Linked DNA regions of Thalassobaculum sp. OXR-137. The protein of the gene in region 1 interacts with the protein of each later gene in a pairwise test. Links are inferred from orthologs where the notes say so. Each region holds a gene or a part of one and is shown on either strand. Other genes may lie near its edges.

What was found.
Region 2: the proteins of mrdA (region 1) and T8K17_RS24205 interact in binary tests that used the Escherichia coli proteins (3 or more experiments, as listed by UniProt). The link is inferred for Thalassobaculum sp. OXR-137 from one-to-one orthologs.

What each region holds. Positions count from the first base shown.
Region 1 is NZ_CP139715.1:110,109-124,608, forward strand. The notes cover bases 7,990-10,882. They hold mrdA (penicillin-binding protein 2), read right to left. Parts: upstream 10,493-10,882; coding sequence 8,486-10,492; downstream 7,990-8,485. Other genes in these bases: rodA (rod shape-determining protein RodA), read right to left, coding at 7,990-8,486; mreD (rod shape-determining protein MreD), read right to left, coding at 10,499-10,882. Outside these bases: T8K17_RS00505 (hypothetical protein), read left to right, coding at 1-733; T8K17_RS00510 (hypothetical protein), read left to right, coding at 753-1,367; T8K17_RS00515 (hypothetical protein), read left to right, coding at 1,695-2,678; T8K17_RS00520 (AAA family ATPase), read right to left, coding at 2,747-3,397; T8K17_RS00525 (hypothetical protein), read left to right, coding at 3,525-4,118; T8K17_RS00530 (DUF4239 domain-containing protein), read right to left, coding at 4,128-4,919; T8K17_RS00535 (hypothetical protein), read left to right, coding at 5,268-6,380; T8K17_RS00540 (ATP-binding protein), read left to right, coding at 6,491-6,946; T8K17_RS00545 (STAS domain-containing protein), read left to right, coding at 6,943-7,320; more of rodA, read right to left, coding at 7,329-7,989; more of mreD, read right to left, coding at 10,883-10,954; rod shape-determining protein MreC, read right to left, coding at 11,008-11,928; T8K17_RS00570 (rod shape-determining protein), read right to left, coding at 11,981-13,024; ilvC (ketol-acid reductoisomerase), read right to left, coding at 13,396-14,415. UniProt on the Escherichia coli protein: Catalyzes cross-linking of the peptidoglycan cell wall. Responsible for the determination of the rod shape of the cell. Is probably required for lateral peptidoglycan synthesis and maintenance of the correct diameter during lateral and centripetal growth.
Region 2 is NZ_CP139715.1:5,220,042-5,234,683, forward strand. The notes cover bases 4,155-7,189. They hold T8K17_RS24205 (penicillin-binding protein 1A), read right to left. Parts: upstream 6,885-7,189; coding sequence 4,425-6,884; downstream 4,155-4,424. Other genes in these bases: T8K17_RS24210 (phytanoyl-CoA dioxygenase family protein), read left to right, coding at 7,106-7,189. Also shown: T8K17_RS24185 (tellurite resistance TerB family protein), read right to left, coding at 20-424; T8K17_RS24190 (NAD(P)-dependent oxidoreductase), read left to right, coding at 692-1,579; T8K17_RS24195 (amidase), read left to right, coding at 1,676-3,058; more of T8K17_RS24210, read left to right, coding at 7,190-7,915; cimA (citramalate synthase), read left to right, coding at 8,020-9,663; T8K17_RS24220 (RNA methyltransferase), read left to right, coding at 9,668-10,432; T8K17_RS24225 (hypothetical protein), read right to left, coding at 10,464-11,342; T8K17_RS24230 (UDP-glucuronic acid decarboxylase family protein), read right to left, coding at 11,414-12,379; rpsD (30S ribosomal protein S4), read left to right, coding at 12,685-13,299; T8K17_RS24240 (tetratricopeptide repeat protein), read left to right, coding at 13,475-14,642. UniProt on the Escherichia coli protein: Cell wall formation. Synthesis of cross-linked peptidoglycan from the lipid intermediates.

The DNA.
Region 1 (14,500 bases):
CGGCGCTCTGGCCGACCGGCAGACGACCGCCGAAGGACGCTCGGAAGAGCTGGCCGCCGCGACCGTCGAGTTGGACGGCCGCCTGGAGACGCTCAACGGTCGTCTCGGTTCCCTGATCACCGACTTCAAAAGCCTGCTCGACCTGAACGACCAGCTCGCCCAGACCGTGGCGACCTTCAAGCAGGAGAACATGCCGGTCCTCGCCGTGATCCAACTCCGCGACGCGGTGATGCGGTCCGAGCCCTACCTGCCGGAACTGGCCTTTGCCAAGCGGGTGCTGAACGGCGCTCCGGGGATCCAGCCGGCCCTGGAGAAGCTGACCCGTCAGGCGCAGAACGGAATCGAGTCGATCCCCGATCTCCGCCGCGACCTGCGGCTGATCGTCAACAACCTGGGGATGTTCGTCTCCAAGCCGAATTCCTGGCCCGATCGGGTCGGCACCTGGTTCAACATGCTGGTCGGCACCACCACCGTGCCGGAAGCGCGCCAAGGCGGCGGTCTGGTGGCGACGCTCGCCACCATGGACGAAGCCCTGGATCGCGACGATCTGGAGCTGGTCATCCGCGAAGGTGCGGGCCTCCAGTCGGAGATCCGGTCGACGGCCCTGGCCGACTGGCTGAGCGCCGTGGTCGAAAGGGTCGAGGCGACCGACGCGGTCCGTCAGCTCGAGACCATCGTCTACGACCGGTCGATGGTGAAGCAGGCCAGCCAGGGGGCGAGCAAGGTCCAGTAGGGCCGGCGTCGATCCTCCGGTGGAACCAGCAGAACTTTTCTCGATCCTCGGCGCCCGGCTCGTCGGAGGCATCGTGCTGGTCGTCCTGCCGCTGCTCGGCTATGTCGTGGCGAACCTGATCTGGCACGTCCAGCCGCTGGTGTTCTTCCATCGCATCCCGCTGCTGTCGAAACTGGCCATGATCACCGGCCTGCTGCTCGGGATCGGCGTCATCGCCGCCAGCCCGCACCGTCCCTCCTTCGACATCAATGCGATCGTCGCCAGCGGCGGGGCGTGGGACGTGACGTGGCGCCAGTTCCTCACCGACATCGCCGATCCCGGCCTGTACGGGTACGAGGCCCTGTGGCGCATGTTGAGCGTCCGGGACCTGTCGGGTCTGTGGATGCTCTACGGCATTGCGGTGAGTGGTGCGCTGATCGCCAGCGCGATCGCCACGCTCGTCGTCCTGCGCGGCGAAGAGTTCCTGATCGGCGTCTTCGCGATGACCTATGAAGTTCTCGTGATGCAGGCCCTGGCCATATACGTGATCACGCTCCTCGCCTATACGCTGTGCACCTTCAACTTCTGGACCGCCCTGATCGCCCTGATCGTCCTGCAATATTACAGATATGTGAGACATCCGGCGGGGCACTAGTACTGGCCGACTTTCCGCGTCGGAAAGCAGGAGCGGCCGATACATTTCAAATCCCCTGTAGTATAGTTTGGGGAAAGTAAGGCTCACCTAAAAGGGGTAAAGGCTGTGACGGACGAGGATACCGGCAAAACTGCCAAAACGACGAAGCGCAAAACCGCGTCGACAGGGACCCGGGCGCCCTCGAAGCCGCGCAGCAAGACAGCCGCTTCTACGCCGGCCGCCACGACGGCGGGCGCGAAGGCAGCCGCTGCGCCCGCTCCGTCGGTCTCCGACAAGCCGACGCCGGAGCCGGTTGCGGCGACCAGCCCCAACCCGTCGGCAACAACGGTGACGGAAACCACCGCGGCGACCGCCGCCCCGACCTCCCCCGCCCCGGCTTCCCCCACCCCGGCCGCCGCAGCCTCGTCCGGTTCCGGATCGGGCAGCGCGAGCACGGGTGGCTCCGGGTCGGGCGGTTCCGGGTCGGGCGGCTCGGGATCGGGCGGCGGCTACACCCGTATCCCGGCACCGCAGCCGAGCGCGTCCAGCGGCTCCGGTCTGGTCAGCCTGCCGATCATTCTCAGCATCGCCGCCATCGTCATCGCCATCCTGATCCCCGTCCTCAAGGATCGCGCCGGCGGGCCGACGGTGAAGGTGGCAGACGTCGACGCCCTGAAGGTCCAGCAGACCGAGCTGCTGACCGCCGTCGCCAATCTGCAGTCCAGCATCGAAGCGCTCGGGGTCGAGCAGGACACCATGCGCGCCTCCATCGAGGCGGTTAAGGTGCCGTCGATCATGATCGCCGCCACCGACCTGGAGGAGACGATCAAGGCCGGCGACCCGTTCGAGGAGGATCTGGCGCTGTTCCGCGCGATCGTCGGCGAGAACGAGACGGTCGCCTCCGTCTATGCGCTCGAGCCGCTGGCTGCCGACGGCGTGCCGACGAAGCGCGAGCTGCAGGCCGGGTTCGGCGACGTGTCCCACGCCATCGTGGCCGCCTATCAGACCGTCGATTCCGAAGGCGATCTCGCCAAGCGGGTGTCGGAGACCATGGCCAACCTGACCGCGGCCACCACGCGTCTGCGCTGGCGCCTGGACGGTACGACCACGCCGGAAGGCACCGATCCGCTGGCGATCATGGCCCGGGCGGAGAAGGCGGCCGAGGACGCCGACTTCAACGCGGTGATTTTGGAGCTGGAAGCCCTGCCGGACAACCTGAAGGCGATGACCACCGACTGGGTCATGCAGGTCGAGGCCCAGCAGAAGGCTCAGACCGCGATCGAGGATCTTGAGCTGTTCATGATCGAAACGGTGGCCCGCACCCGGAAATAATCCGGGAGGAAATAAGCCGGGCGCCGCCCGGAAACAGATGAGGGGATCGGCGATGCCGGTCCCCTTCTCTATTCAGCGAACAGGACGGGTTCGATCTCGCGGGCGAGATTGCGGATCTCCAGGGTCGCCCGGTTCTTCGGCGCCAGGCTCAGGGGCGAGGCGCCGTGATAGGACGCCTCCTGGAAGATCACCCGGTCGCCGATCCGCGACTTCAGCGGATTGAGACCGAGCTGCTCCAGATTGCGCTCGGTGTGGCGCACCACGGTCGTCATCTTCTTCACCCGGTTCAGGACCGAATGGAACGGGATCTCGCGCCGGGTCAGCTTGCTGGCGCTGCTGATGACCTGCTTCATCTTCGCCGCCTCGAACAGGCTGGCCTCGTCGGGCATCACCGGGATCAGGACCATGTCGGCCACGCCGACCGCATAGACCATCGCCTGGTTGCCGAAGCCGGCAGTGTCGACCACGACCACGTCGGCCTCCTCGCCCAGGGCGTAGACCGACTCGATGATCTCGTGCTCGTTGGCGTTGGCCGAGACCGAGATGCCCTTGAACCCGGACTCGCTCTTGCGGGCCCATCGGGCCATGGCCTCGTTCGGGTCGGTGTCGAGAATCGCGACAGCCTTGCCCTGGTCCCGCCAGTAGGAGGCAAGTGCTGCGCTGATGGTCGTCTTACCGGTTCCACCCTTGCTGGTGGCGATAACGAGAATACTGGCCATGGCGGACAACATCTTGTGCAGTGATCGGGCAATGATGACCTACCGCCCTCACAAGCGATACCATGATGTTGCCGACCGACCGGTTTTCCGCTTTAGTTTGAAAAATTTCTGATTGGGCGGATCGCGAATGGACCACTTCCCTGCCTCTTCCAGCCGCAGAATTCTGCGGAGCGGTGCGTCGGTCGTGATCCTCGCGGCGGCGCTCGCCATCGTTCAACCGTCCGTGGCGCGCGCAGGCGTGGTCGGCAGCGCGCTGGAGACGATGGCAGGCTGGGTTTCGGGAATCGAGTCGGCCATCGCCACCTGGTTCGACAGCACGATCGGACGGATCGAGCTGCCGGATCGCGGCAAGAGCGCCGCGCGCACCGTCGCGGAGATGGCCTTCGACAATCCGGCGGGCCTCGCCGCCGTCGCCGAGCGGGCCGGCTTCCGGCTGACGTCGATCAGCTTCACCGAGGACGGCAAGCAGGTCGACGGGATTTCATTCGCCTACGAACGGGCGATCGAGAAGGATGAGCGGCTGGCCCTCTGGCGCGACGTGCTGGAAGTGGAGGCGACCCCCTTCCGTCCGGAAATGGAGCTGGTGCGGCTGCTGCTCAACGCGTCCGACATGCAGGACAACCGGCCGCCGGCGGGCATGACCATGACCGGTGTGACGATCACGATCGACAGGGATGCGCTCGAGGCGTCCTGGACCTTCGTCCCGAACCCCGCCGGCTAATCCTGCCCGTCAGCGTATGACGTTCAGGAAGGCCGTCGGGCTGATCGACGCCTCGCCGATGAACGGATAACTGAGCTGCAGCACCATCAGCAGGTGCAGCATCAGGAAGGACGTGAGCAGCGCCGACATCACGGTCTGCGAGACCACGTTCACCGTACCGAAGAACCACGGGAAGATGATCGCCATCAGCGTGCCGCTGATGAGCACGGCCCAGACCAGCGCGATCAGGGACCGCGACACCGTCGTGAGCCGCAGCGACCTGTACTCATTGATCTGGTTCACCCACTCGACCGTGTTCTGCTGCAGCGACTTCTGGGCTTCTGTGACCGGTTCGACCCGCATGAACACGGTGTTCATGTCGGCCAATCGGGAGGAAACGTCCGGATCGGCGATGCCGTAGCTCATCACCCGCCATTCCTTCTCGACCACCGCGCGCGCGTATTCCTGCACGGCCCGGCGCATCGCCGCGCGGTCCACCTCCTGCCCCGGCTGGTCGTAGGTATCGGCAGCCCAGGACAGGGACGACAGGGTCGCCGCTTCCCGCTGGGCGTTGGTCTGGGCCGTGGTGAAATGGTCGAAGGCCCCGATCATCGCCAGGCCCAGGGTGACCGCATAAACCTCGCCCAGGAAGCCGAACTTGGCCCCGCCGACGGAGTTGTTCGGCTCCAGCTCGAACGGCGTGAACACGGAGTTCACCAGCCAGGATCCGATGATCGACAGCAGGATGCCCAACGCGATCATGAAGGGCACCGACGTGCTCAACGGAATGGCGGCCAGTTGAAGACCGAGATCGTATGTCATCGCCGCCGCCTCCCAGGAACATGATCGGTTCGGCTCGAACGATCATGCCCCATGCCATTCAACACCGGTCGGCATCGCGCCGCCCGCCCGGTGACCCTCCCCCGGATCTCAGCCCGCGGTCAATGGCGCTCGCCGTTGATCCGCCCTTGCCGTCCCCGGTCCTGATCCCGAGGACTGCATTTACCCCATCCGGCCGTTCCCCGTCGACTGTGACGACAATCGCTGCGGGCGCGACATAGCTGCCTGGACAGTTGGATCGACCGGGCGGAGGGAGTAGCCTTGCCGCATCAACACAACACGATTGAGGCCCGCCAAGCCATGCCGGCGCACCCGCGATTGAGCGCGAACATGTTCGACGCCTGTCTGCGGGCGGTGGAACGCAGCCTCGTCCACCCGCTGGCGGGACCGGTCGCCATAAGCAACGCCATCGCCTGCCTGTCGCGGTTCGCGGACGACCACCGCCGCGCCATGGCCGAGGGCGGCGAGCTCCGACGCGCGGCCCAGCAGGGGGCGGTCCGCCTGCAGCGGCAGATCACCGGAACGGCGCTCCCGGCCCTCGCCAAGCTTTTCGAGGACACCGAAAGCTCCCCGTCCCTGACCGCGGCCGGTCCCGACGGGAGCGAGCCTGTCTCCGCCGTCGAAGCGGCGACCCTGCTCGCGGCGATCGCGTCCTGGCAGCACGCCAGCGGCAGCGGGACCGAGGCCGGCGCACTGGCCGCCCGGGTGGGCGCGGCGCTGGCACAGCAGGCGAAACGCCGCGTCGATCGGTTCAAGGCCCAGCAGTCGCCGGAGGACGCCCCGGACTATCGGGCCGTCGCGGCCGATCTCGCCTTCCTGGACGAGACGATCCGTGTCGCCCGTCATCTCAACCGGCCGCAGTCCGCCGCAGAGATCGGGCGGCTGCGCGACCATTACGGCCGCGTCGCGCTGATCTCGGCGCTGGCCGTGATCCAGCGCGGCACCGATAACGCCGACATGTTCGTGCATTTCGACATCGCCGCCATGCTGGTCTCCGTGGAGCACGTGGTGGTCGTCATTTCGCGCACGCTCGACGCCGTCGAGGAGGAACGGGCCCACGCCCACCCGCACGTGGAGACGGTCAGTGAACCCGTCGTGCGCGATTTCGCGTCTGGATTGATGCGGCTGGCGCCGAACTATGTGAGAATGCTGAAGAATACGGTTTCCGGCGTCGGCAAGGCAGTCCCGGAGTTCGGGTTCTCCGTGTTACGGGTCCTGCTCCAGATCACCCGGCTGATCCGGATTCTTCACTACCATCTTCACGATGGCCGTCTGGCGGACGCGGCGAACAAGATCGCCGCCGATGTCGCAGAACTGCGAGGGAAACTCTTGATCACAGCCAGCGACGACCCGGACTTGGCCGCGCGCATCATCTCCGCCCTGGAAGCCCTGTCGGCGGACCCGATACCCGGTGCAGCCGACGGACGCGACGCGGCCGGATGAGGCTCCCCATGCGCAGTCTGCCGCCCCGTTCCGGCGAGGGCCGCTCGGCCTCCGCGGTGCCCCCCGACGCCGCCGGACCGACCGCGGTGCCGGCCCTGGAGCTCTGAGCGATGGCGGACACCGGCGTGCCGACCAAACCCACCCTGCGGATCATCGCCGCCAACCGGAGCGAGGAGCTCGATCGGATCGCCGGCGAGCTCGGCCGGTTCGCCGAGGAGAACGACCTGCCCATGCGCAGCGCCATGCACCTCGACATGTCGGTTGAGGAGATCGTCTCCAACGTTATCAAATACGGCTTCGATGCCGGCGACATCCGCGACGATGCGGTGTCCATCGACCTGACGCTGGAGGACGACCGGCTGGCCATCCGCATCGCCGATAGCGGTCGCCCCTTCGATCCGCTGGCCGATGCGCCGCTCCCGGATATCGACGCCAGCGTGGAGGACCGGCCGATCGGCGGTCTCGGCGTCCACATCGTGAAGACGGTGATGGCCGAGGTACGCTATACCCGCGCCGGCGACCGCAACATTCTCGACATGATCCTGGCGATCGCCGCGCCGGCGTGACAGACACGACCCTGAAGACCGACCTGGAAGGACCCGGAACTATGCAGATCGATACCGCGACCCATGGCGACGTGCTGGAAGTCGCCCCCAAGGGACGGCTGGACAGCAACACGGCCCCGGTGCTGGAAAAGACCCTGCTGGAGCTGATCGGCAGCGGACAGCCGAAGATCACCGTCGATTTCGGCGGGATAGACTATGTGTCGAGCGCCGGGCTGCGGGTTCTGCTGGTGGCCGCAAAGCGGACCGCGGCGACCAAGGGACAGTTCTCCATCCATTCCATGTCGCCGGAGATCCGCGAGGTCTTCGAGATCAGCGGGTTCCTGACGATCCTGAAGGTCTATCCGGATCTCAACGCGGTACTCGCCGCCGGCTGAGCGCCGCCTCAGTCCTCTTCCACGCCGGCGCGGGCGATCCGTACGTCGCGGTGGACCGAGACGCCGAGCAGCAGACCCAGGCCGATCATCATCGTCAGCATCGCCGTGCCGCCGTAGCTGATCATCGGCAGCGGCACGCCGACCACGGGGATCAGCCCCATCACCATGGCGACGTTGATGAACAGGTACAGGAACAGCGTCGTGGTGACCCCCAGCGCCACCAGTCGGCCGAACTGGCTGCGCGAGCGGATCGCGATGGCGAAGCCGTAGGCCAGCACCAGGACGTAGAGCCCGATCAGGCAGGACGCGCCGATCATGCCGAACTCTTCCGCCAGCATGGTGAAGATGAAGTCGGTCTGCTTCTCCGGCAGGAAGTTCAGATGGCTCTGGCTGCCCTTCAGGAAGCCCTTGCCGAAGATCCCGCCCGAGCCGAGCGCGATCTTCGACTGCAGGATGTGATAGCCGGAGCCGAGCGGATCGCTTTCCGGGTTGAGGAAGGTCAGGATCCGCTTCTGCTGGTACTCGCGCAGGAACTGCCAGACGATCGGCACCGCGGCGACCCCGGCGGCGATCAGCGCCAGGAACTTCCAGATCCGCACGCCGGCCAGGAAGAAGATCGCCCCGGCCCCGGCGATCATCATCAGCGCCGTGCCCAGATCGGGCTGCTTCAGGACCAGCATCGCCGGCAGGCCGACCATGAGCAGCGGAATGATGAGGTTCAGCGGATTGCCGACCTCCTCGTAGGTCAGGCCGTTGAAGTACCGGGCGAGAGCCAGCACCAGACAGATCTTCATGACCTCGGACGGCTGGAGCTGGAACAGGCCGAGGTCGATCCAGCGTTGGGCGCCCATGCCGATCTCGCCCATGATCTCCACGGCGACGAGAAGCAGCAGCGCGACCATGTAGCCGAGATAGGCGGTGCGCATCCAGAACCGGATATCGACCAGAGCGATGGCCAGCATGATCCCCAGACCGATGCTGAAGCGCAGGACGTGGCGGTACGCCCAGGGCGACCAGGATCCGTTCGCCGCGGAATACAGCATCAGGCAGCCGACGCCGGCGATGGTGACCACCAGCAGAACCAGGAGCCAGTTGATCGCCACCAGCTTCTGACCGATGGTCAACTCGGGTGGATTCAGGCCGTCGGAACGGAAAGAGATCGCCATCACCCGTCCCGCCGAGCCGGTTCGTCGTCGTCCTTGCTGTCGGACGCGGTCGGCCCCGGAGGGGCAGGCGGATCGATCCGCAGCGCTTCGCGCAGCACGTCGGCCCCGATCGGTGCGGCCATCGACGACCCGCCGCCGCCATGCTCGACCACCACCGCCACGGCGTAACGCGGCGCCTCGACCGGACCGAACCCGACGAAGAGCGCGTGATCGCGGTAGCGCCAGGGTTTCTCGTCCTTGTAGGCGCCCGACGCCCGGTCGGCCATGGTGATGCGCCGGACCTGGGCCGTGCCGGTCTTGCCCGCCAGTTTGATGTCGTCCTTGTCGCCCTGGATCTTGCGCGCCGTGCCGCGCGGACCGTTGACCACTTCCGACATCGCCGCCCGGACGGCATCCAGATGCCGGCTGTCGACGGCCATGTCCTCGGCCGGCGGCAGGGGGCCGTCGGGAATCTCAAGATGGGGCACCACCGCCTTGCCGCCATTGACGAGGCGCGCCGTCATCAAGGCGAGTTGCAGCGGCGTGGTGAGGTTGAACCCCTGCCCGATCGCCGCCACCAGCGTCTCGCCCATCTGCCAGGGCACGCCGGTGGTCGCCAGCTTCCACTCGCGGGTCGGGACCAGTCCGCGCCGCTCGCCCGGAATATCGACCCCGGTCACGTCGCCGAGGCCGAAGCGCTTGGCGATGGCCGCGATCCGGTCGATCCCGATGCGCTTGGCGAGCTCGTAGTAGTAGACGTCGCAGCTCTGGGCGATCGACTGCTTCATGTCGACCCAGCCGTGGCCGTAGCGCGACCAGCAGTGGAACCGGGTATCGCCGAGTTCCAGGTGGCCCGGACAGAAGAACTTGGTGTCGGGCCCCGCCAACCCGGATTCCAGCGCCGCCAGCATCACCAGCATCTTGAAGGTGGAGCCCGGCGGATACTGGCCGGCCACCGCCTTGTTGTTCAGGGGGCCGCGCGGATTGGTCAGAAGCTCTTCCCAGTCCTTCGCGGACAGGCCGCGGTTGAACGGGTTCGGATCGTAGCCGGGGGCCGAGGCCAGCGCCCGCAATTCGCCGGTATGGACGTCCATGACCACGACGGACCCGCTCTCAGCCTCGATCACCTTGCCCTTCTCGTTGATCAGGACGGTCTGCCGGTCGGCATATAGGTCCCTCAGGGCCGGTTCCGCCTCCGCCAGAGCGAGCTGCGCCCGCGGATCCTCGGTCGGCAACCGTTCGGCATTGCCCCGCGCCAGCCGCTCGGTGGCGAAGCGCTGCAGGTTGATGTCCAGCGCGAGCTTGACGTCGCGCCCCGGCTCCCCGTCCTCGCCCGGCAGCTTGCGGATGATCCGGCCCAGGGCGTTGACCTCGACCTGGCGGCGGCCGGCGGTGCCGCGCATGCTCAGGTCGTGCAGCTTCTCGATGCCGCTCTTGCCGATGCGGAAGTCCGGCAGCTCCAGCACCGGGTCGCCGGTCAGCTCGCTCTCCGACACGGCCGCCACATAGCCGGTGATGTGGACCGCCGTGTCGGCGAAGGGATAGCGGCGGGACCGGCCGACCTCGATGCGGATGCCGGGCAGGTACGGCGCGTTGACCGCCACCCGGGCGATCTCCTCGCGGGTCAGGTTCTCCACCACGGTGACCGGAACGAAGGCGCGCTTGCGCTTCACATCCTTCAGCACCCGGCGGACGTCCCAGTCCGGCACCTCGATGATCGAGCGCAGGGCCGACAGGGTGGCGGCCACGTCGTCGGTCTGCTCGCGAACGATTTCGACGCGGAAATTGTCCTGGTTGTCGGCCAGCGCCACGCCGTTGCGGTCGAGGATCCGGCCGCGGATCGGCGGCAGGAGTTCCAGGTTGAACTGGTTGCCGCGCGACAGCAGCTCGTAGCGGTCGGCCTCGACCACCTGCAGATAATACAGCCGAGCGCCCAGCGCGCCGATCAGGCCGAGCTTGGCTCCGGCCAGCACCAGCGCTCGCCGGGTGAAGACCTTTTGGACGTCCTGTTCGCTTGCCTTCAGCATGGACGCCTACCGGACCACGTAGCGGTGGAGACGGACGAAGAGCCAGGCCACGACCGGGAAGCCGAGCACGGTGACCAGATACTGGAACATCGCCGGCTCGGGACCGATCAGCCGGAACTGCAGCACCGACATCATGAGCCAGGCGAGGATCGAGACCGGAAGCTGGATGACCATGAACCCGACCCAGGTCAGCAGGAAGGGCTTGGTGATCAGCGCCCGGCGCTGGGACAGGGCCAGGGCGTGCAGCAGCAGCAGGCTGACCGCGGTCAGGCCCAGCGGGGTGCCGGTCAGGATGTCCTGCAGCACGCCGATCAGGAACAGGGCGGAGGCCGGCTGAAGGTCCGGCCGGAAGACCGCCCAGTAGAAGGTCGCCATCGCCGTGTAGCCCGGGACCACCGTCGCATAGCCGGGAATCCCGATGGTCACCACCGACAGCACCGCCAGCATCGCGGTGAGTACCATCGGCGTCGACTGTCGGATCCAGGTATCGAGGCGTTGGGCCGCGGAGGGACGCATCACTGCTTTGCCCCGCCGGAGCGGGAGGCCGGCTCCGGCCCCATGACCGAGAAGGGCGGCAGATGGGCGCTTTCCGGCTGCACGACTCCATCGGAGCCGGTCTTCAGGATGCGCACGTATTCCAGCCGTTCCCAGTCGACGAAGGGCGTGACCCGGATCGAACCGTCGGTGATCGTGGTCACCATGCCGACCGCGAGACCTGGAGGGAAGACGCCGCCGTGACCGGACGTCACGATCCGGTCGCCGGGCACCACCTGGGCGTTCTGCGGCAGATAGACGATCCGGGGCGACCGGGTGTTGTCGCCGGCCACCACGCCCGGGTCGCGGGTGCGCTCGATCACGATGGGGATCTGCGAGTTCAGGTCGGTGATCAGCAGGACGCGGCTGTAGGCCTCGCCCACCTCGACCACGCCGCCGACCAGCCCCTCGCCGCTGACCGCCGCGTTGCCCAGGGCGATGCCGTTCTTCTGTCCTGCCGTGATCATCACACTGCGCACGAAGGCGCCGCCGCCATCGGCGATCACCCGGGCGCTGACGAAGTCGACGTCCTTGGGCGGCACGAAGTTGGTCAGCGCCCGCAGCGCGCGGTTCTCGGCCTCCAGGCGCCGGGCGACGTGCTGCCAGCGGTCGAGACGGTCGTTCTCCACGGACAGCCGGGCGTTCTCGGCGCGCAGATACCGCAGGTCACGGACATTGTTCATCAGGTCGGTAAGCGCCTCGGCCGGCTGGGACGCCACCTCGATGACCGGCGCCAGCGCGTCGAGCACGACGACCCGCGCCCGTTCCACCAGCAGGACGTCGGCCTTGCCCAGGAGCATGAGCCCGAAGGCGGCGGCGATCAGCGTGGCGAAGGCGAACCGGCTCCACAGTGAGCGCACGGGTTGTGCCACGCTGCTGAACGATCCGGGTCGCTTCGCCATGGTGAACGGTCACCTCAAGGGTAGACAGATATCTCGAACGCGCGAGCCGATGTCAGTAGGCGCCGATCAGAACGTTCCGCAGAACCTTCATCTCTTCCAGGCAGCGCCCGGTGCCGAGCGCCACGCAGGACAGCGGGTCGTCGGCGATCATGACCGGCAGGCCGGTGGCATGGCGCAGGACGAAGTCCAGGTTGCCCAGCAGCGCGCCGCCGCCGGTCAGCACGATGCCCTTGTCGACGATATCGGCCGCCAGTTCCGGCGGGGTCTGCTCCAGCGCGACCTTCACCGCCTCGACTATCTGGCTGACCGGCTCCGCCAGGCTGTCGGCGATCTGCGACTGGTCGATGATGATTTCCTTGGGCACGCCGTTCATCAGGTCGCGGCCCTTGATCTGCAGGCCCTTGCCCGTGCCGTCTTCCGGCGGATAGGCGGAGCCGATCTCCTTCTTGATCCGCTCGGCACTGCCCTCACCGACCAGAAGGTTATGGTTGCGGCGGATATAGGCGATGATCGCCTCGTCCATCTTGTCGCCGCCGACGCGCACCGAACGCGAGTAGACGATGCCGCCGAGCGACAGCACGGCCACCTCGGTGGTGCCGCCGCCGATATCGACGACCATGGAGCCGGTCGGTTCGGTCACCGGCAGGTTGGCGCCTATCGCGGCGGCCATCGGCTCCTCGATCAGGAACACCCGGCGGGCCCCGGCGCTTTCCGCGCTTTCCTGAATGGCGCGGCGCTCCACCGCGGTCGACCCCGACGGCACGCAGACGATGACCTGCGGGCTGGCGAAGGACCGCCGGTTATGCACCTTGCGGATGAAGTGCTTGATCATTTCCTCGGCGACTTCGAAATCGGCGATGACGCCGTCGCGCAGAGGGCGGATCGCCTGGATGTTGCCGGGCGTTCGGCCGAGCATCTGCTTGGCCTCGTCGCCGACGGCCAGCACCTGCTTCTTGCCGCGAACCGTGGCGATGGCGACCACCGACGGTTCGTTCAGCACGATGCCGCGGCCCTTGACGTAGACCAGGGTATTGGCCGTGCCGAGGTCAATGGCCATATCGGCAGACAGCATTCCGAGGAGATTGGCGAAGAACATCGTTTTTCTCAGTCCCGTCGATGTTGCGGCCCGGTCCATGTCTCCCATGGGACTGGCCGATCGAATCCCGTCAGGGCCTCCGTCCCGGGTTTATGACCCGGACGGCCTTTAGGCCCGGCTCGTATTTCGCGTGTCGACGCTTCGGCCTTAATCACCGGCCTGGCCGCGCCGCCCCTACCGCTCTGCGCTGCTCCGATACGCTATGTCGGTGACAATATCAGGATTCGCAGACAGTTACAAAGCGCTCTTCACCGCGATTCGTTAAAGAGTCGCGGGCGAATCCGGCGGATTGATGACGGACATCATTCCGAACGCGAAACGGGCGGGTCAGCACCGGCCGACCCGCCCGTCCGCTCAACGAATAAGCTCGATCAGTTCTTGGTCTGATCGACCAGCTTGTTCTCCGCGATCCACGGCATCATGGCGCGCAGCTTCTCGCCGACCTGCTCGATCGAGTGCTCGGCCGCACGGCGGCGCATGGCCTTGAACGAGGACTGGTTGACCCTGTTCTCCAGCATCCAGTTGCGGGCGAAGGTGCCGGACTGGATGTCGGCCAGGACGCGCTTCATCTCGGCCTTGGTCTCCTCCGTCACGATCCGCGGACCGGAGACGTACTCGCCGTACTCGGCGGTGTTGGAGATCGAGTAGTTCATGTTGGCGATGCCGCCCTCATAGATGAGGTCGACGATCAGCTTCACCTCGTGCAGGCACTCGAAATAAGCCATCTCCGGGGCGTAGCCGGCCTCGCAGAGGGTCTCGTAGCCGGCCTTGATCAGCTCGCACAGACCGCCGCACAGGACGACCTGCTCGCCGAACAGGTCGGTCTCGCACTCTTCCTTGAAGGTGGTCTCGATGGTGCCGGCCCGGCCGCCGCCGATGGCGGAGGAATAGGACAGCGCGACTTCCAGGGCGTTGCCCGAGGAATCCTGATCGATCGCGACCAGGCACGGCACGCCGCCCCCACGCAGGTACTCGGAGCGCACGGTGTGGCCCGGGCCCTTCGGCGCGATCATGAAGACGTCGATGTCGTCGCGCGGCTCGATGAAGTTGAAGTGCACGTTGAAGCCATGGGCGAAGGCGATCGCCGCACCGGCGCGCATGTTCGGCTTCAGGTCTTCGTTATAGATGTCGCCCTGGAGTTCGTCCGGGGTCAGCATCATGAGGATGTCGCCCCACTTGGCGGCCTCGGCCGGCGTCATGCACTTGAAGCCGGCGGCCTCGGCCTTCGCGCGGGAGCGCGAGCCCTCCTTGAGCGCGACGACCACGTCCTTGACGCCGCTGTCCTTCAGGTTGTTGGCATGGGCATGGCCCTGGCTGCCATAGCCGACGATCACGACCTTCTTGGTCTTGATCAGGTTCACGTCGGCGTCGCGGTCGTAGTACACGCGCATGGGTGTCTCCCTCCTTCGGGTCTTGCGGTTCTCAGAACAGGTTTTCGAAAATTTCCATGGACCCGGCGACGGTTTAGCTGGGCAG
Region 2 (14,642 bases), 5.1 Mb from region 1 along the record:
CGACGTCGCCCCTCTCGGCTCAGAGGCGGGCGTAACGGGCGCCGGCGCCCCGTTCGATGGCGGCGGCCGTCAGCCGGTCGACGTTCAGGTCGTGGCGCAGCATCTCCAGGTACCGCAGCTCTTCCTGGGTGGCCTCGCCGTCGGCGGCGACGACGTCGCAGGCCAGGGCGTAGGCGGTCGGGCACAGACGTTCCGGCAGGTTGGCCTTGATCTGGCCGATCGCGGTCTCGATACCGTCGCTCTCGGAGAGCATGTCGGTGGCGGCAGCGGCGACCTGGGGCAGATTGCCCCGCTCGAAATCGGCGAAGATCGGCAGGTGCTGAACGATCCCACGGATCGTCTCGAGCTCGCTGTCCGCGAGCGAGCCATCGGCAGCGGCGCCGACAATCATGGCGTAGATCAAGGCGGCGTGGTGGCTAATCATCGAATTCCCTTGGAAAGCGAGGAAAATGGGACACGTGGATGGCCTTCGGCCACATATCGGTGGGTATAACGGTCTCTCCAGGCTGGGACAACAGAGGCAGAGTGACACAACTTCCGCCTCCACCCGTCCGATCATCCACAGGCGGGGTTGTTCGCGCAACGCGTTCGTTCCCAAATAGGCCGATCCGCCGGAACGGGCGGCAAAGACGACGTCCGTCGGACCGCGGTCGGCGTCCCTACACAACGGTCCAGGGAGGACAGACCTATCGTGAGCAGCACAAGCACCCCGCTGGGATATGTAGGACTCGGCCTGATGGGCGGCCCCATGGCGCAACGGCTCCTGGCCGCCGGGTTTCCGCTCCATGTCTGGAACCGCTCCCGGGACAAGCTCGCCCCGCTGGTCGATGCCGGCGCCCAGTCGGCCACCTCGCCCCGCGCTGTCGCGGAAGCCAGCGAGATCGTCTTTACCTGCCTGACCGACACGGACGCGGTCGAGGCGGTGGTCTTCGGCGCCGACGGCATCGCCGAAGCCGGGAGCGCCGGCAAGGTTCTGGTCGACTTCTCCTCCATGCGGCCCGACATGGCGAAGGAGTTCGCCGCCCGGCTGCGCGCGCAGACCGGCATGGGGTGGATCGACGCCCCCGTCTCCGGCGGCGTGCCCGGGGCGACGAACGGCACGCTGACGGTGATGGCCGGCGGCGAGGCGGCGGATTTCGAGCGGGTGAGGGAGGTGGTCGCCCATCTGGCGGGCCGCTTCACGCTGATGGGTGCGAACGGCACCGGACAGTCGACCAAACTGATCAACCAGATGATCGTCGGCACCGGCCTCGCCCTGATGGCCGAGTGCTGCCAGTTCGCCGAAGATGCCGGCATCGACCCTGCCAAGCTGCCCGAAGCGCTGGCCGGCGGACGGGCCGACTCGCCGGTCCTGCAGCAGTTCCTGCCCCGCATGGCCGCCCGTGACCGGGACGTCCAGGGCCGGGTAGCGATCATGGTGAAGGACCTCAACACGGTCATGGACACCGCCCGCCAGCTCGGAACCTCCCTGCCCCTGACCGGCCTCGCCGCCGAGATCCACAAGCTGCTGGTCAAGCACGGGCTGAGCGACGCGGACAACGCCGCGACCATCGACCTCTACGCCCCGCCGAAAACGTAATCGGTAAAGAGGGGACCGGCCGGCCCGGCGCGCAGAAGTGGGTTTGATCGCGTCACGGCGCCGTGCCACCGTTATTCATCACGCGGGAGGAAATCGATGGCGAAAACCCTGAAGGATTATTTCGAACACGGCATCGCTGCCTATGCTCAGGATCTGCGAGAAGGCAGGGTGACCGCGGTGGCCGCCGTCAAAGCCTGCTTGGCGCGTATCGAGGCGTACCCAAAGCTGGACGCGTTCCAGGTGGTCGACGGCGACCGGGCGCTGAAGGCGGCCAAGGCGATCGACGCGCTGCTCGCCTCGGGGATCGATCTCGGCCCGCTCATGGGGGTGCCGATCGGGGTGAAGGACATCATCGCCCTGGAGGGACTGCCGACGACCAACGGCTCGCAGATGAAGAGCGAGCACCTGACCGGGCCGGAGGGCACGATCATGCACCGGCTGAAGGCGGCCGGATGCATCCCCATCGGCAAGACCAAGACCGTGGAGTTCGCCCTGGGCGCCACCGGCGTCAACGAGGCCCGGGGAACGCCCTGGAACCCGTGGGACGCCAACACCCACCGTATCCCTGGCGGCTCGTCCAGCGGCTCCGCCGTGGCGACGGCGGCGGGGCTCTGCGGCTTCGCGCTCGGCACGGACACCGGCGGTTCGGTGCGCATCCCCGCCTGCTTCACCGGATTGTTCGGCCATAAGACCACGGTGGGCCTGTGGCCGACCGATGGCGTGTTCCCGCTCAGTCCGAGCCTGGATTCCATCGGCCCGCTGACCCGGAACGCCGGCGATGCGGCGCTCATCCACGCGGTCGTGACCGGATCGGAGGTGCCGATGCCGGCCCGGCTGGAGGGTCTGCGTCTCGGCCGGCCGACCAATTTCTTCTTCGAGGATCTGGACGACCAGGTGGCGGCCACCGTCGAAGCGGCCATCGTCGCCCTCAGCGCGGCTGGCGTGGAGATCGTCGATATCGAGATCCCGGAAGCCGCGGAGCGCGCCCGCCTTTTCCCGGCAATCGTCCCGCCGGAACTGATCGCGCGGCTGACGCCGGAGGCGTTCGAGAAGGCCCGCCCGAACATGGACCCGGTCACCGCCGACCGGGCGGCCCATGGGCTGAAGGTCTCCGCGGTGGAGCATCTGGCGGCGCAGTACCGGCGCCTGGAGCTGGAGCGGATCGCCGACGCCCGCTTCGCCGGGCTCGACGGCTGGATCTCGCCGACCTGCCCGTTCGTACCGATGCCGGTGGAGAACCTGAAGCATCCGGAGGAAGCGGCGAGGGGCAGCCTGTCGTCCCGCAATACCCAGCCGGCAAACATCTTCCGCCTGTGCTCTGCGTCCCTGCCGATCCACCAGTTCGGCGCAGCCCTGCCCGTCGGATTACAGCTGATGTGCCCGCAGGGCGAGGACGCCCGGCTGCTGTCGATCTCAATGGCCCTGGAGACGGTTCTCGGCGCCGGCAAGGCGCCGGATATGAGCGGGTTCCAGGCGTAGAGGACCCGGGCCCGGCCCTTCGACACGCCCCCGGGTCCGGCCCGGGGGCTGCTCAGGGCGAGGTCGAAAATGGATCAGATTAGAACTTTGACCTCGCCCTGAGCAGCCCCGGCCTCAAGCCGGGGCGTGTCGAAGGGCCGGCCCGGGATCATCCCCGAACGGGGACGGATCAGCCCGCGGCGGCGTCGCCCCCGTCGCGGTTCATGCCCACCTTGCCGGCGAGCGAGGCTTCCAGGAAGGCGTCGATGTCGCCGTCCAGCACCGCGGACGGATTGCCACTCTCGTGGCCCGTGCGCAGGTCCTTCACCATCTGGTACGGCTGCAGGACGTAGGACCGGATCTGGTGGCCCCAGCCGATATCCGACTTGGACGCCTCGGTCGCGTTCGCCTCTTCCTCGCGGCGCTGCAGCTCGGCCTCGTAGAGGCGCGCGCGCAACATGTCCATGGCCGTGGCCCGGTTGCGGTGCTGCGAGCGGTCGTTCTGACACTGCACCACGATTCCCGACGGGATGTGGGTGATGCGGATGGCCGAGTCCGTCCGGTTGACGTGCTGACCGCCGGCACCCGACGCGCGGTAGGTATCGACCTTCAGGTCCTTGTCCTCGATCACGATGTCGATCGAATCGTCGACCACCGGATAGACCCAGGCGCTGGAGAAGCTGGTATGGCGCCGGGCCTGGCTGTCGTAGGGAGAGATGCGGACCAGCCGGTGCACGCCGCTCTCGGTCTTCAGCCAGCCATAGGCGTTGTGGCCGGAGATCTTGATGGTCGCCGACTTGAGACCGGCTTCTTCGCCGGCACTCTCCTCCAGCCATTCCACCTTGTAGCCCTGGCGTTCGGACCAGCGGGTGTACATGCGCAGCAGCATCTCGGCCCAGTCCTGGGCCTCGGTACCGCCGGCGCCGGCATGGACTTCCAGATAGCAGTCGAGCCCGTCGGCCTCGCCGGACAGCATGCTCTCGATCTGCATCTTCTCGGCTTTGACGCGGACCGCCTCGAGTTCCTTCTCGGCCTCGGCGACCGTGTCGGAATCGCCCTCGGCCTCGCCGAGTTCGATCATCATGACCGCGTCCTCGACCGTCTGGTCGAGCGCCTTCACGTCCTCGATCTGCTTCTCGAGCCGGGTGCGTTCCTGCATAAGCTTCTGGGCCCGTTCAGGATCGTCCCACAGGCTCTGGTCCTGGGTCAGGGCATCGAGCTCGGACAGTCGTGTCAGTGCGACATCCCAGTCAAAGATGCCTCCTCAGCAGTTCGATCGACTGCTTGATCTCATCGAGGGTCTGGGTGGTCTCGGCGCGCATTGCGCCCTCCGTTCAGGTGACGTCCGCCATATCGGGGACGATGGGTATCGGGACAAGTCAGACGCTTAATAGAGCCCGGATCCGCTGGTCGCAACAGGCGCCGCGGCGGCGGGTGCCGAAGCCGGCTCCGTGTCGGAGGATGCGGGGCCCATGCCGCCGCCGATCACCATGCTTTCGCCGGTCGGTTCCGTGCCGGGTTTGAAGGCCTCCAGGACCGCGCCGGACGCGCCGGGATTGGCCCGCTGACCGCTCTCCAGATCGACCCAGACCATGCGGACGCCCGGCGGAATGCGGAAGTCCGGCGTTACCACCCCATCCAGGGCGTCGGCCATGAAGGACTTGAAGATCGGGGCGGCAACGCTGGACCCGGTATCATGACGACCCAGGGTGCGCGGCTGGTCGAAGCCGACATAGACGCCGACGGCGAGGTCCGGCGAGAAGCCGACGAACCAGGTGTCCATGTTTTCGTTGGTCGTGCCGGTCTTGCCGCCCAGGGTCTTGCCGAGCTCGGCGATGCGGCGCCCGGTCCCGCGCAGAACCACGCCTTCCAGCATCGACACCATCTGGTAGGCCGAAGCCGGATCGACGATCTGCTCGCGCGTGTCGGGGATCTGCGGCGGCGGGCCGCCGTTCCAGGACGCCGCAGCGCACCCGTCGCAGGGCCGGTCGTCGTGCCGGTAGATGGTCTTGCCGTGACGGTCCACCACCCGGTCGAACAGCGACGGAGTGACCCGCTTGCCGCCGTTGACCAGCATGGAATAGGCGGTGGTCATGCGCAGCAGCGTCGTCTCCGCCGCTCCGAGCGAGAAGGACAGGTGCGGCTGCATCTTGTCGACCACGCCGAACAGCTTGGCGTAGTTCACGACCTTGTCCATGCCGATCGTCTGGGCAAGACGGACGGTCATCAGGTTCCGCGACTTCTCGATGCCGACGCGCATCGGGGTCGGTCCGTAGAACTCGTTGGAATAATTGGACGGCTTCCATTTCGGCAGCCCCGGCCCCTGGTCGAGCACGAAGGGCGCGTCGAGAATCTGCGTCGCCGGCGTATAGCCGCTGTCGAGGGCGGCCAGATAGACGAAGGGCTTGAAGGAGGAGCCCGGCTGGCGCCACGCCTGGGTCGCCCGGTTGAACTCGCTCATCTCCATGCTGAATCCGCCGGACATGGCGAGCACCCGGCCGGTATGCGGGTCCATGGCGACCAGGCCGCCGCCGACATCCGGGATCTGGCGCAGGGCGACGGTCGCTTCGCCATAGGCCTCGCCCTTGGCGTCCTTCTCGACGGTCTCCACCGGGACGACATCGCCCAAACTGAGCACGTCGGTCACAGATTTCGGCGTGCCCCCGTAGCGCTGATCCTCCATCCACTGCCGCGCCCACTTCATCTCGTCATAGGGAAGCGTGGCGAGCGATCCGTCGGGGAAGCCGATGGTCGCCGTCTTGGCATCCGCCTTGACCACCGCGCCCAGGCGCCAGTCGCCCAGGCCGGCCGGCCGCTCGACCTTGGCGAGCGCATCGCCCCAGCCGGGCACGATCTCGATCTTCGCGACCGGACCGCGCCAGCCGTGGCGCTGATCGTAGTCGATCAGGCCTTCACGCAAGGCCTTGTCAGCCATGCGCTGCATCTTCGGGTCGAGAGTCGTGCGGACCGACAGGCCGCCTTCGTACAGGCCGTCGTCGCCGTAGCGCTGGATCAGGTCTCGGCGGACCTCCTCGGCGAAGTAGTCGGCGGAGGTCGCGTCCCCGGTGGAAGCGGTCGAGACGGTCAGCGGCTCCTGCGTCGCCGCCTGGGCTTCGGCCTGCGTGATGAAGCCGTTCTCCACCATCTGTCCGATCACCCAGTTGCGGCGGGCGACGGCCGCCTCGTGCCGGCGGGTCGGATGATAGTTGTTCGGCGCCTTCGGCAGCGCCGCCAGATAGGCCGCCTCGCCGATGGTCAGCTCGGCCAGCGGCTTGTCGAAATAGTTCAGGGCCGCCGCGGCCACACCGTAGGAGCCGAAGCCGAGATAGATCTCGTTCAGATACAGCTCGAGGATCCGGTCCTTGCTCAGGACCCGCTCGATGCGGAAGGACAGAATGGCTTCCTTGGCCTTGCGGTCGATCGACACCTCGTTGGTCAGCAGGAAGTTCTTGGCGACCTGCTGGGTGATCGTCGATGCGCCCACCGGGCGGCGGCCGGTGCCGTAGTTCTTCACGTTCAGCACCACCGCGGAGGCGAGGCTGACGAAATCGATGCCCGGGTGGTTGTAGAAATTCTTGTCTTCGGCGGAAAGGAACGCCTTCACCACGCGCTTGGGGATCGCCTCTATGGCGACGAAGATGCGCTTGTTGCGCGCATACTCCTCCAGCAGCCGGCCGTCGCCCGCATGGACCCGGGTCACCACCGGCGGCTCGTAATCCGCCAGATACTCGTAGTCGGGCAGACCCCGGCCGAAATGGTGGAATGCGTACAGCACGGCGCCCACGCCGCCGATGGCGACGATCAGGAAGAAAACGAAGATTCCGAGCAGCCAACGCAACAAATTCATACCCTCCGAAGCCCGGTCCCACCCTACCAGACGCGCTGGGCATATGCATTCCCAACGCCGTGACCGTCCAGCGGTTGCCTACGGTAGAGAGATAATGTGACGTCAACGCGGCGCGATGTGGGCTCTGTCACACGCCGGGGCAAGTGTTCGGATTGACGAAAGCCGGCCGAGTTCGCACGCTAACGGACAGGAATGCCAAGGACCCCCCGGGAGACGACGCCATGACGACCAGCGCGCTTGCCGATACCACCGTCGAGATGTTTCGCCGCGACGGAGCCGTGAAGCTCTCCGGCGTGTTCGACAAGGACTGGGTCGCCGCACTGCGCGAGGGCATCGACCGCAACATGCGCGAGCCCGGGCTCTACGCCAAGGAATACACACCAGAAGGCAAGCCGGGGTATTTCTTCGGCGACTACTGCAATTGGCAGCGGATCCCGGAGTATCAGCGCTTCCTGGAGCAGTCGCCGGCAGCGGATCTCGCCGGGCAGCTCATGGGCTCGCAGAAGGTCGTACTGTTCCATGAGCACGTGCTGGTGAAAGAGCCGGGGACCGAGGAACGCACCCCCTGGCACCACGACCAGCCCTACTACTGCATCGAGGGCACCCAGACCTGCTCCCTGTGGATTCCCCTGGATCCGGTGCCGCGGGAGGTCTGCGTCGAGTTCGTCGCCGGCTCCCACGGCTGGGGCAAGAGGTTCCTGCCGACCAAGTTCAAGGGCGAAGCCTACGAGCGCAGCGACGACGGGCTGGAGCCGCTGCCCGATATCGAACTGGAGCGCGGCGAGCATACGATCCTGGGCTGGGACATGGAGCCGGGCGACGCCATCGCCTTCTCGTTCCTGACGGTGCATGGCGCGCCGGGCAATCCCGGCACCGGCGGCAACAGGCGGCGTGCTTTCGCGGCCCGGTTCTGCGGCGACGACGTGGTCTATGTGAAGCGCAGGGGCGAGGTCTCGCCACCCTTCCCCGATGTGCGGCTGAACCACGGAGACCCGCTGCGCGGCGAGGAATTCCCTGTCCTACGGGGGTAGTCAGCCGCTTGCCGCCCGGCGTCCGCGCTGCTAGAGACCCTCTCCCATTACCGATTCGCCCGCCTCCCTGACGATCCCTCTCGGAGCGGGCGGGGAGAGGCGCCATGGCCAGCGACAGCACGATCGACACATCGGACGCCGACCGCGTCTATCTGTTCGACACCACCCTGCGCGACGGACAGCAGACCCGCGGCGTCGACTTCACCGTCGCCGACAAGGCGGCGATCGCCCGCGCGCTGGATCAGCTTGGGATCGACTACATCGAAGGCGGCTGGCCGGGCGCCAACCCGACCGACGACCGGTTCTTCGCCGAGCCGCCGAAGATGGACAACGCGCGGATCGTCGCCTTCGGCATGACCCGCCGCCCGGGCCGCAGCGCCGACAACGATCCCGGTCTCGCCGGCATTCTCGACGCCCGCGTGCCGGCCGTCTGCCTGGTCGGCAAGACCTGGGACTTCCATGTGGACGTGGCGCTGGAGATCGAGCGCGACGAGAACGTGGCCATGGTCCGCGACAGCATTGCCCGGGCCGTCGCCGTCGGCCGCGAGGCGATGTTCGACTGCGAGCATTTCTTCGACGGCTTCAAGGCCAATCCCGACTACGCGCTGGACTGCGCCGAGGCGGCCTATACGGCGGGCGCGCGCTGGGTCGTCCTGTGCGACACCAACGGCGGGACGCTGCCCCACGAGATCGAGGAGATCGTCGCCAAGGTCGCCGAGCGGGTCCCCGGCACCCATCTCGGCATCCACTGCCACAACGACACCGGCAACGCGGTCGCCAACTCGCTGGCCGCGGTGCGCGCCGGCGCGCGGCAGGTCCAGGGCACGATCAACGGCCTGGGCGAGCGCTGCGGCAATGCCGACATGATGGCGATCATCCCGAACCTCGTGGTGAAAATGGGGATGACGACCAATGTGGGCACCGGCAAGCTGAAGCACCTGACGGCGGTCTCCCGGCTGCTGGACGAGCGCCTGAACCGGGCGAGCGACCCGCACCGCGCCTATGTCGGCGCCGCCGCCTTCGCCCATAAGGGCGGGCTGCACGTCTCGGCCGTCCAGAAGGACCCGAAGACCTACGAGCACGTGGAGCCGTCCACCGTCGGCAACCAGCGTCACATCCTGGTGTCCGACCAGGCCGGACGCTCCAACATCCTGGCCCGCTTCGCCGAAATCGGCGTCGAGGTCGATCCCAAGCACCCGAAGGTGCAGCGGCTGGTCGACGAGGTGAAGGAGAAGGAGTTCCTCGGCTATTCCTACGACAGCGCGGAAGCCAGCTTCGAGCTGCTGGCCCGCCGGCTGATCGAGGGCGTGCCGGAGTTCTTCACCATCGAGCGCTGGCGCGTCATGGACGAGCGCCGGTTCAACGCCCGCGGCGATCTGGTGATCGAGTCCGAGGCGACGGCCACGCTGACCGTCGGCGGCACCGCCCATCACGAGGTCGCGGTCGGCAACGGGCCGGTCAACGCGCTGGACACCGCCATCCGCAAGGCACTGACGCCCAAGTTTCCCGCGATCCAAACCATGCGGCTGATCGACTACAAGGTGCGCATCCTGCCGCCGGCCCGCGACGGCGACGGCACCGACGCCACCACCCGGGTAATGATCGAAAGCGAAGACGAGACCGGTATCACCTGGCGCACGGTCGGCGTCAGCCCGAACATCATCGACGCCTCCATCGCGGCGCTGTCCGACGCCATCACCTGGAAGCTGTTGCGCGCCGGTGCGGCAGCGCCGAAAGCGGACGCCTGAGCGCATGGCGGGGACAGACCACGCCCGCTCCGTCGCCGGGGCCGGCCCCGCCATCGTTCTGGTGGAGCCGCAACTCGGCGAGAATATCGGCGCCTGCGCCCGGGCGATGCTGAACTGCGGCCTGACCGACATGCGGCTGGTCAACCCGCGCGACGGCTGGCCGAACCCCGCTGCCGAGGCCATGGCGGTCGGCGCCATCGAGGTGCTGGAGAAAGCGCGGGTCTATCCCACCACAGCAGAGGCCTGCGCCGATCTGACCTACGTCCTGGCGACGACCGCCCGGCCGCGCGGCGTGACCAAGGAAGCGCTGGTGCCGCGCGCCGCCGCCGCCCAGCTGCGCGCCCGGCTCGACGCGGATCAGCCGGTGGGCGTGCTGTTCGGCCCGGAGCGCGCCGGGCTGGTGAACGAGGACATCACCCTGGCGGACGCGGTGATCACCGTGCCGCTGAACCCCGGCTTCTCGTCCCTTAACTTGGCGCAGGCCGTGCTGCTAGTCGGGTACGAGTGGTTCCAGAGCGGCGATGCCACGCCGGACGTCCAGCTCATGTCCGACAGCCCGCCGGCGCCGGTGGAGACGCGGGAGTTCTTCTACAGCCGGCTGGAGGAGGAACTGGAGGAGGCCGGGTTCTTCTATCCCGAGCATCTGGGCCCGACGATGAAGCGCAACCTGCGCACCATGTTCGGCCGGGCCGGCCTGACCGACCAGGAGGTGCAGAGCCTCCACGGCGTGGTGAAGTCTCTCACCGGCAAGCGGCGGCGCGGACCCTAGAGTCCGTTCAAGAGCTTAAAGCCCGACCCGGCTACTGCGGGGTCCCTTTCGCCAACCTATTCTGCATCGCTTCCAGGCTGATCTGCTCGGGGCTGTCGAACATGGTCATGATGTAGCGCACGTCCCCGCGCGAGTAGCCGTCGGCCAGGAAGTGCAGGAAATAGCCGTTGAGCCAGGCTGCGGTGACGCAGAGGGCGATGATCGGCACGTGCTGGCGGGTCGAGCTGTTCATCAGGAACGGATAATTCTGCACCAGCTCCTCGCTCCAGATCTTGTTGAAGCGCGGGTCCAGCGGGCTGAGCAGGCCTTCCTGGAAGATCCGGTAGGACAGCCACATCTGCTCCATCGCCGAGAATTCGTTCTCCGTGCCGGTCTCGTAGACATCGCGCAGGAAGGCCCGTTGCCGGTCCGGGCGCAGGACCATCACACCGGTGTTGACCATGTCGGGCTGGTCTTCCGGCAGACCGGCCTCGGCATAGCGCTCCCGCGCGGTGGGGCCGCGGTCGCGCTTGAAGATGCCGCTGCCGTACCGGAACGCCCGGTCCCAGCGGTTCTCCAGGATCTCCGCTGTCGGCTGGGTGCTGGCGAACGGGACCGCGCCGATCCCCTCGGCATCGCCATAGCGCGCGACGATGCAGGGGGCGGAATGGAAATTCACGAAGATGTCGGCGTCGATCCAGACCACATGGTCGTATCCCTGCAGGCCTGGATGTTCCAGGATCAGGCATTTCTGCCAGTGCGGGGTGCGCTCGGCAGCACGCGGCGTCGGGTCGATGGGACTGTCGATCAGCACCAGATCGTAGCCGTGCTTGTCGGCATAGGCCACGACGCTCTTGCGATACAGAGTGTTCCACATCGACTGGTAGTCGCGGCCGATCACCATGGTGGTCAGCGCCTTGCGCCCCGCCATCTCGTCCCTCCCCTCGCCTGCCCGAAAGGCACCCTAGGCAGCCGCTAAGGCGGAAGTAAAGCGCGCCGGCTTCAACCTCCGGCGGCGATGACGCCCCGGAAGTAGTCGATTGTGCGCGCCAGCCCGTCCTCCAGCGCCATCGTCGGCTGCCAGCCGAGCAGGGCGCGGGCTCGGCCGATATCGGGGCGGCGCTGCTGCGGGTCGTCCTGCGGAAGCGGCCGGTGCTCGATCCGGGACGCCGATCCGGTCAGCCGGATCACGGTCTCGGCGAGCTCCAGCACCGTGCATTCGGTCGGATTGCCCAGATTCACCGGGCCGGTGACGTCGCCCGGGCTGGACATCAGCCGCAGCGTCCCCTCGATCAGGTCGTCGACATAGCAGAACGAGCGCGTCTGGCTGCCGTCGCCATAGAGCGTGATCGGGTCCCCCTTCAGGGCCTGCATGATGAAGTTGGAGACCACCCGGCCGTCCCGCGGATGCATCCGCGGGCCGTAGGTGTTGAAGATCCGCGCCACCTTGATGCCGAGACCGTGCTGTCGCCGGTAGTCGAAGAACAGGGTCTCCGCGCACCGTTTGGCCTCGTCGTAGCAGGCCCTCGGCCCGATCGGGTTAACGTTGCCCCAGTAATCCTCGGTCTGCGGATGCACGGTCGGGTCGCCGTAGACCTCGGATGTCGACGCCTGAAAGATCCGGGCGTTCAGCCGCTTGGCGAGGCCGAGCAGGTTGATGGCCCCGTGTACCGAGGTCTTGGTGGTCTGAACCGGATCGTGCTGGTAGTGAACCGGCGAGGCCGGGCAGGCGAGATTGTAGATCTCGTCCACCTCGACATAGAGCGGAAAGGTCACGTCGTGGCGGATCAGTTCGAAGTCCCGGTTGTCCAGCAGATGGGTCACGTTGGCCCGGGTGCCGGAGAAGAAGTTGTCGACGCAGACCACCTCGCACCCGTCGCGCAGCAGGCGCTCGCAGAGGTGGGAGCCGATGAACCCGGCCCCTCCGGTCACGAGGACGCGCTTTCGTCCGAAATAGTCCTGGCGCATGGGGTGCTGGGCTCCAAACTGGCGTCGACGCAGGCTACACGGGACGTATCCCGGTCGCCGGCGACAATATCCGCTCTGCGTCCGTGAGGCGAGGTCGCAGCGCCGATTGTCCCCGCCAACCCCACGGTGGGTTTGACATTTCCGGGACGATCCGTATAACGCGCCCATTCCTGAGAACGTGGAGCACGCCTACGCGCATGTTCCCGGCCCGGCCAAAGCGGTTGCTGCGTGCCGGATCACCCTATCGGGACAACCCGCCCAGCGGCCGAAAACGGCCAGTACCGGGCACAAGAAGGAGTGAAGCGATGGCCAAGCGCATCGCCGCGAAGCATAAGATTGACCGCCGCCTCGGCGTCAACCTCTGGGGCCGCCCGAAATCCCCGCTCAACAATCGCGAATACGGCCCGGGTCAGCACGGGCAGCGCCGCCGCAAGCCGACCGACTACGGCGTGCAGCTCATGGCGAAGCAGAAGCTGAAGGGCTACTACGGCAACATCGGCGAGAAGCAGTTCCGCAAGTACTACGCCGAGGCCGTCCGTCGTAAGGGCGACACCGGCGAGAACCTGATCGGCATTCTGGAGACGCGCCTCGACGCGGTCGTCTACCGCATGAAGTTCGTGCCGACCGTCTTCGCCGCCCGCCAGCTGGTCAACCACGGCCACGTCAAGGTCAACGGCAAGCGCGTGAACATCCCCTCCTTCCTGGTGCGGGAAGGCGACGTGGTCGAGGTGAAGGAAAAGTCCCGCGAGCTGCCGGTGGTCCTGGAAGGCGCGCAGTCGAACGAGCGCGACGTGCCGGACTACCTGGAAGTCGATCACAGCAAGATGACCGGTACCTTCACCCGGATCCCGAAGCTGGAAGACGTGCCGTACCCGGTTCAGATGGAACCCAGCCTCGTGGTCGAGTTCTACTCCCGCTAAACTACGGCGAACCGACAAATCGGCGATCGGCCGGCCTTTGTGGCCGGCCTTTTGCATTTCCGGCCCATACTGTCGCGGAATCCCGGCTTTCGAGCCCGGCCGGACCGGACGCCTTAACCAATTGTTCAGCGTATTTAGGCGTTATACGATCTAGTTTGTGGGGGAGAAAACGAGCATGGCGACGGCGAATGTTCAGACGCCGGCTCCAATCCTGGTCGTTCAGGCGATCCGCGCTCACCAGCTCGGGCACCTGGATGCGGCACAGGATCTGTACGATCGCGCCCTCGCGGCCGATCCGTGCGAGGTGGACGCCCTCAATCTGATGGGCACGCTGATGCTCCAGCGCGGCGACCTCGCCAGTGCCGTGCCGTATGCCGCCAAGGCAGTCCTCGTCGATCCCCGATCCCCCTACGCGCTGAATACCCTGGGCCTCGTCCTGAAACAGGCCGGCCAGCTCGCCGCCGCGGCGAGCTGCTATCAGAAAGCGCTGCTGATCGATGACGGTTTCGCCGACGCCTACAGCAATCTCGGCGTCATTCTGCGCGCGGAAGGCCATCTGCTGCGGGCGATCGAGTATTACCGCCGCGCCCTCGACCTCAACCCGACCCTGGGCGAGACCTACAACAACCTGGCCAATGCCTATCAGGAGATCGGCGAACTCTCCGAAGCGGTCGACGCCTATCTCCAGGCGGCGGACCGGATGCCGGAGAGCGACACCGTGCATTACAATGTCGCCCTCCTGCTGAACCAACAGGGCCTGACGGACGACGCGCTGACCCATCTGCGGCGGGCGCTGGAACTCAACCCCGCCCGCACCGACGCAGAGCATCTCGTCGCCGCCCTGGAAGGCCGCACCACGCGCCGGGCGCCCACCGACTACGTCCGGAACCTGTTCGACTCCTATGCGGCGCGGTTCGAAGCCGATCTGGTCGGCGACCTGCACTACCGCATCCATGTCGACATGGCCCGCCTCATCAACCAGCACCGACGCGGCCGGCGGTTCGGCCATGCGCTCGACCTGGGCTGCGGCACCGGCCTGTGCGGGGCGGAAGTCCGCGGCATCGTCGACCGTCTGACCGGGGTCGACCTGTCGGAGAACATGCTGCGTCAGGCCGAGGTCAAGGGCGTGTACGACGTCCTGCGCGCCATCGATATCGATCAGTTCCTGGAAGAGTGCGACCAGAAGGTGGATCTGGTCCTGGCAGGGGACCTGTTCATCTATGTCGGATCCCTGGACAGGACCATCGGCCTGATTGCCGACAGGCTGAACGAACGCGGATATCTGGTCTTCTCGGTCGAAGCCGAAGTCCCCGCCGCCTCGTGGATTCTGCGGCCGTCGGGGC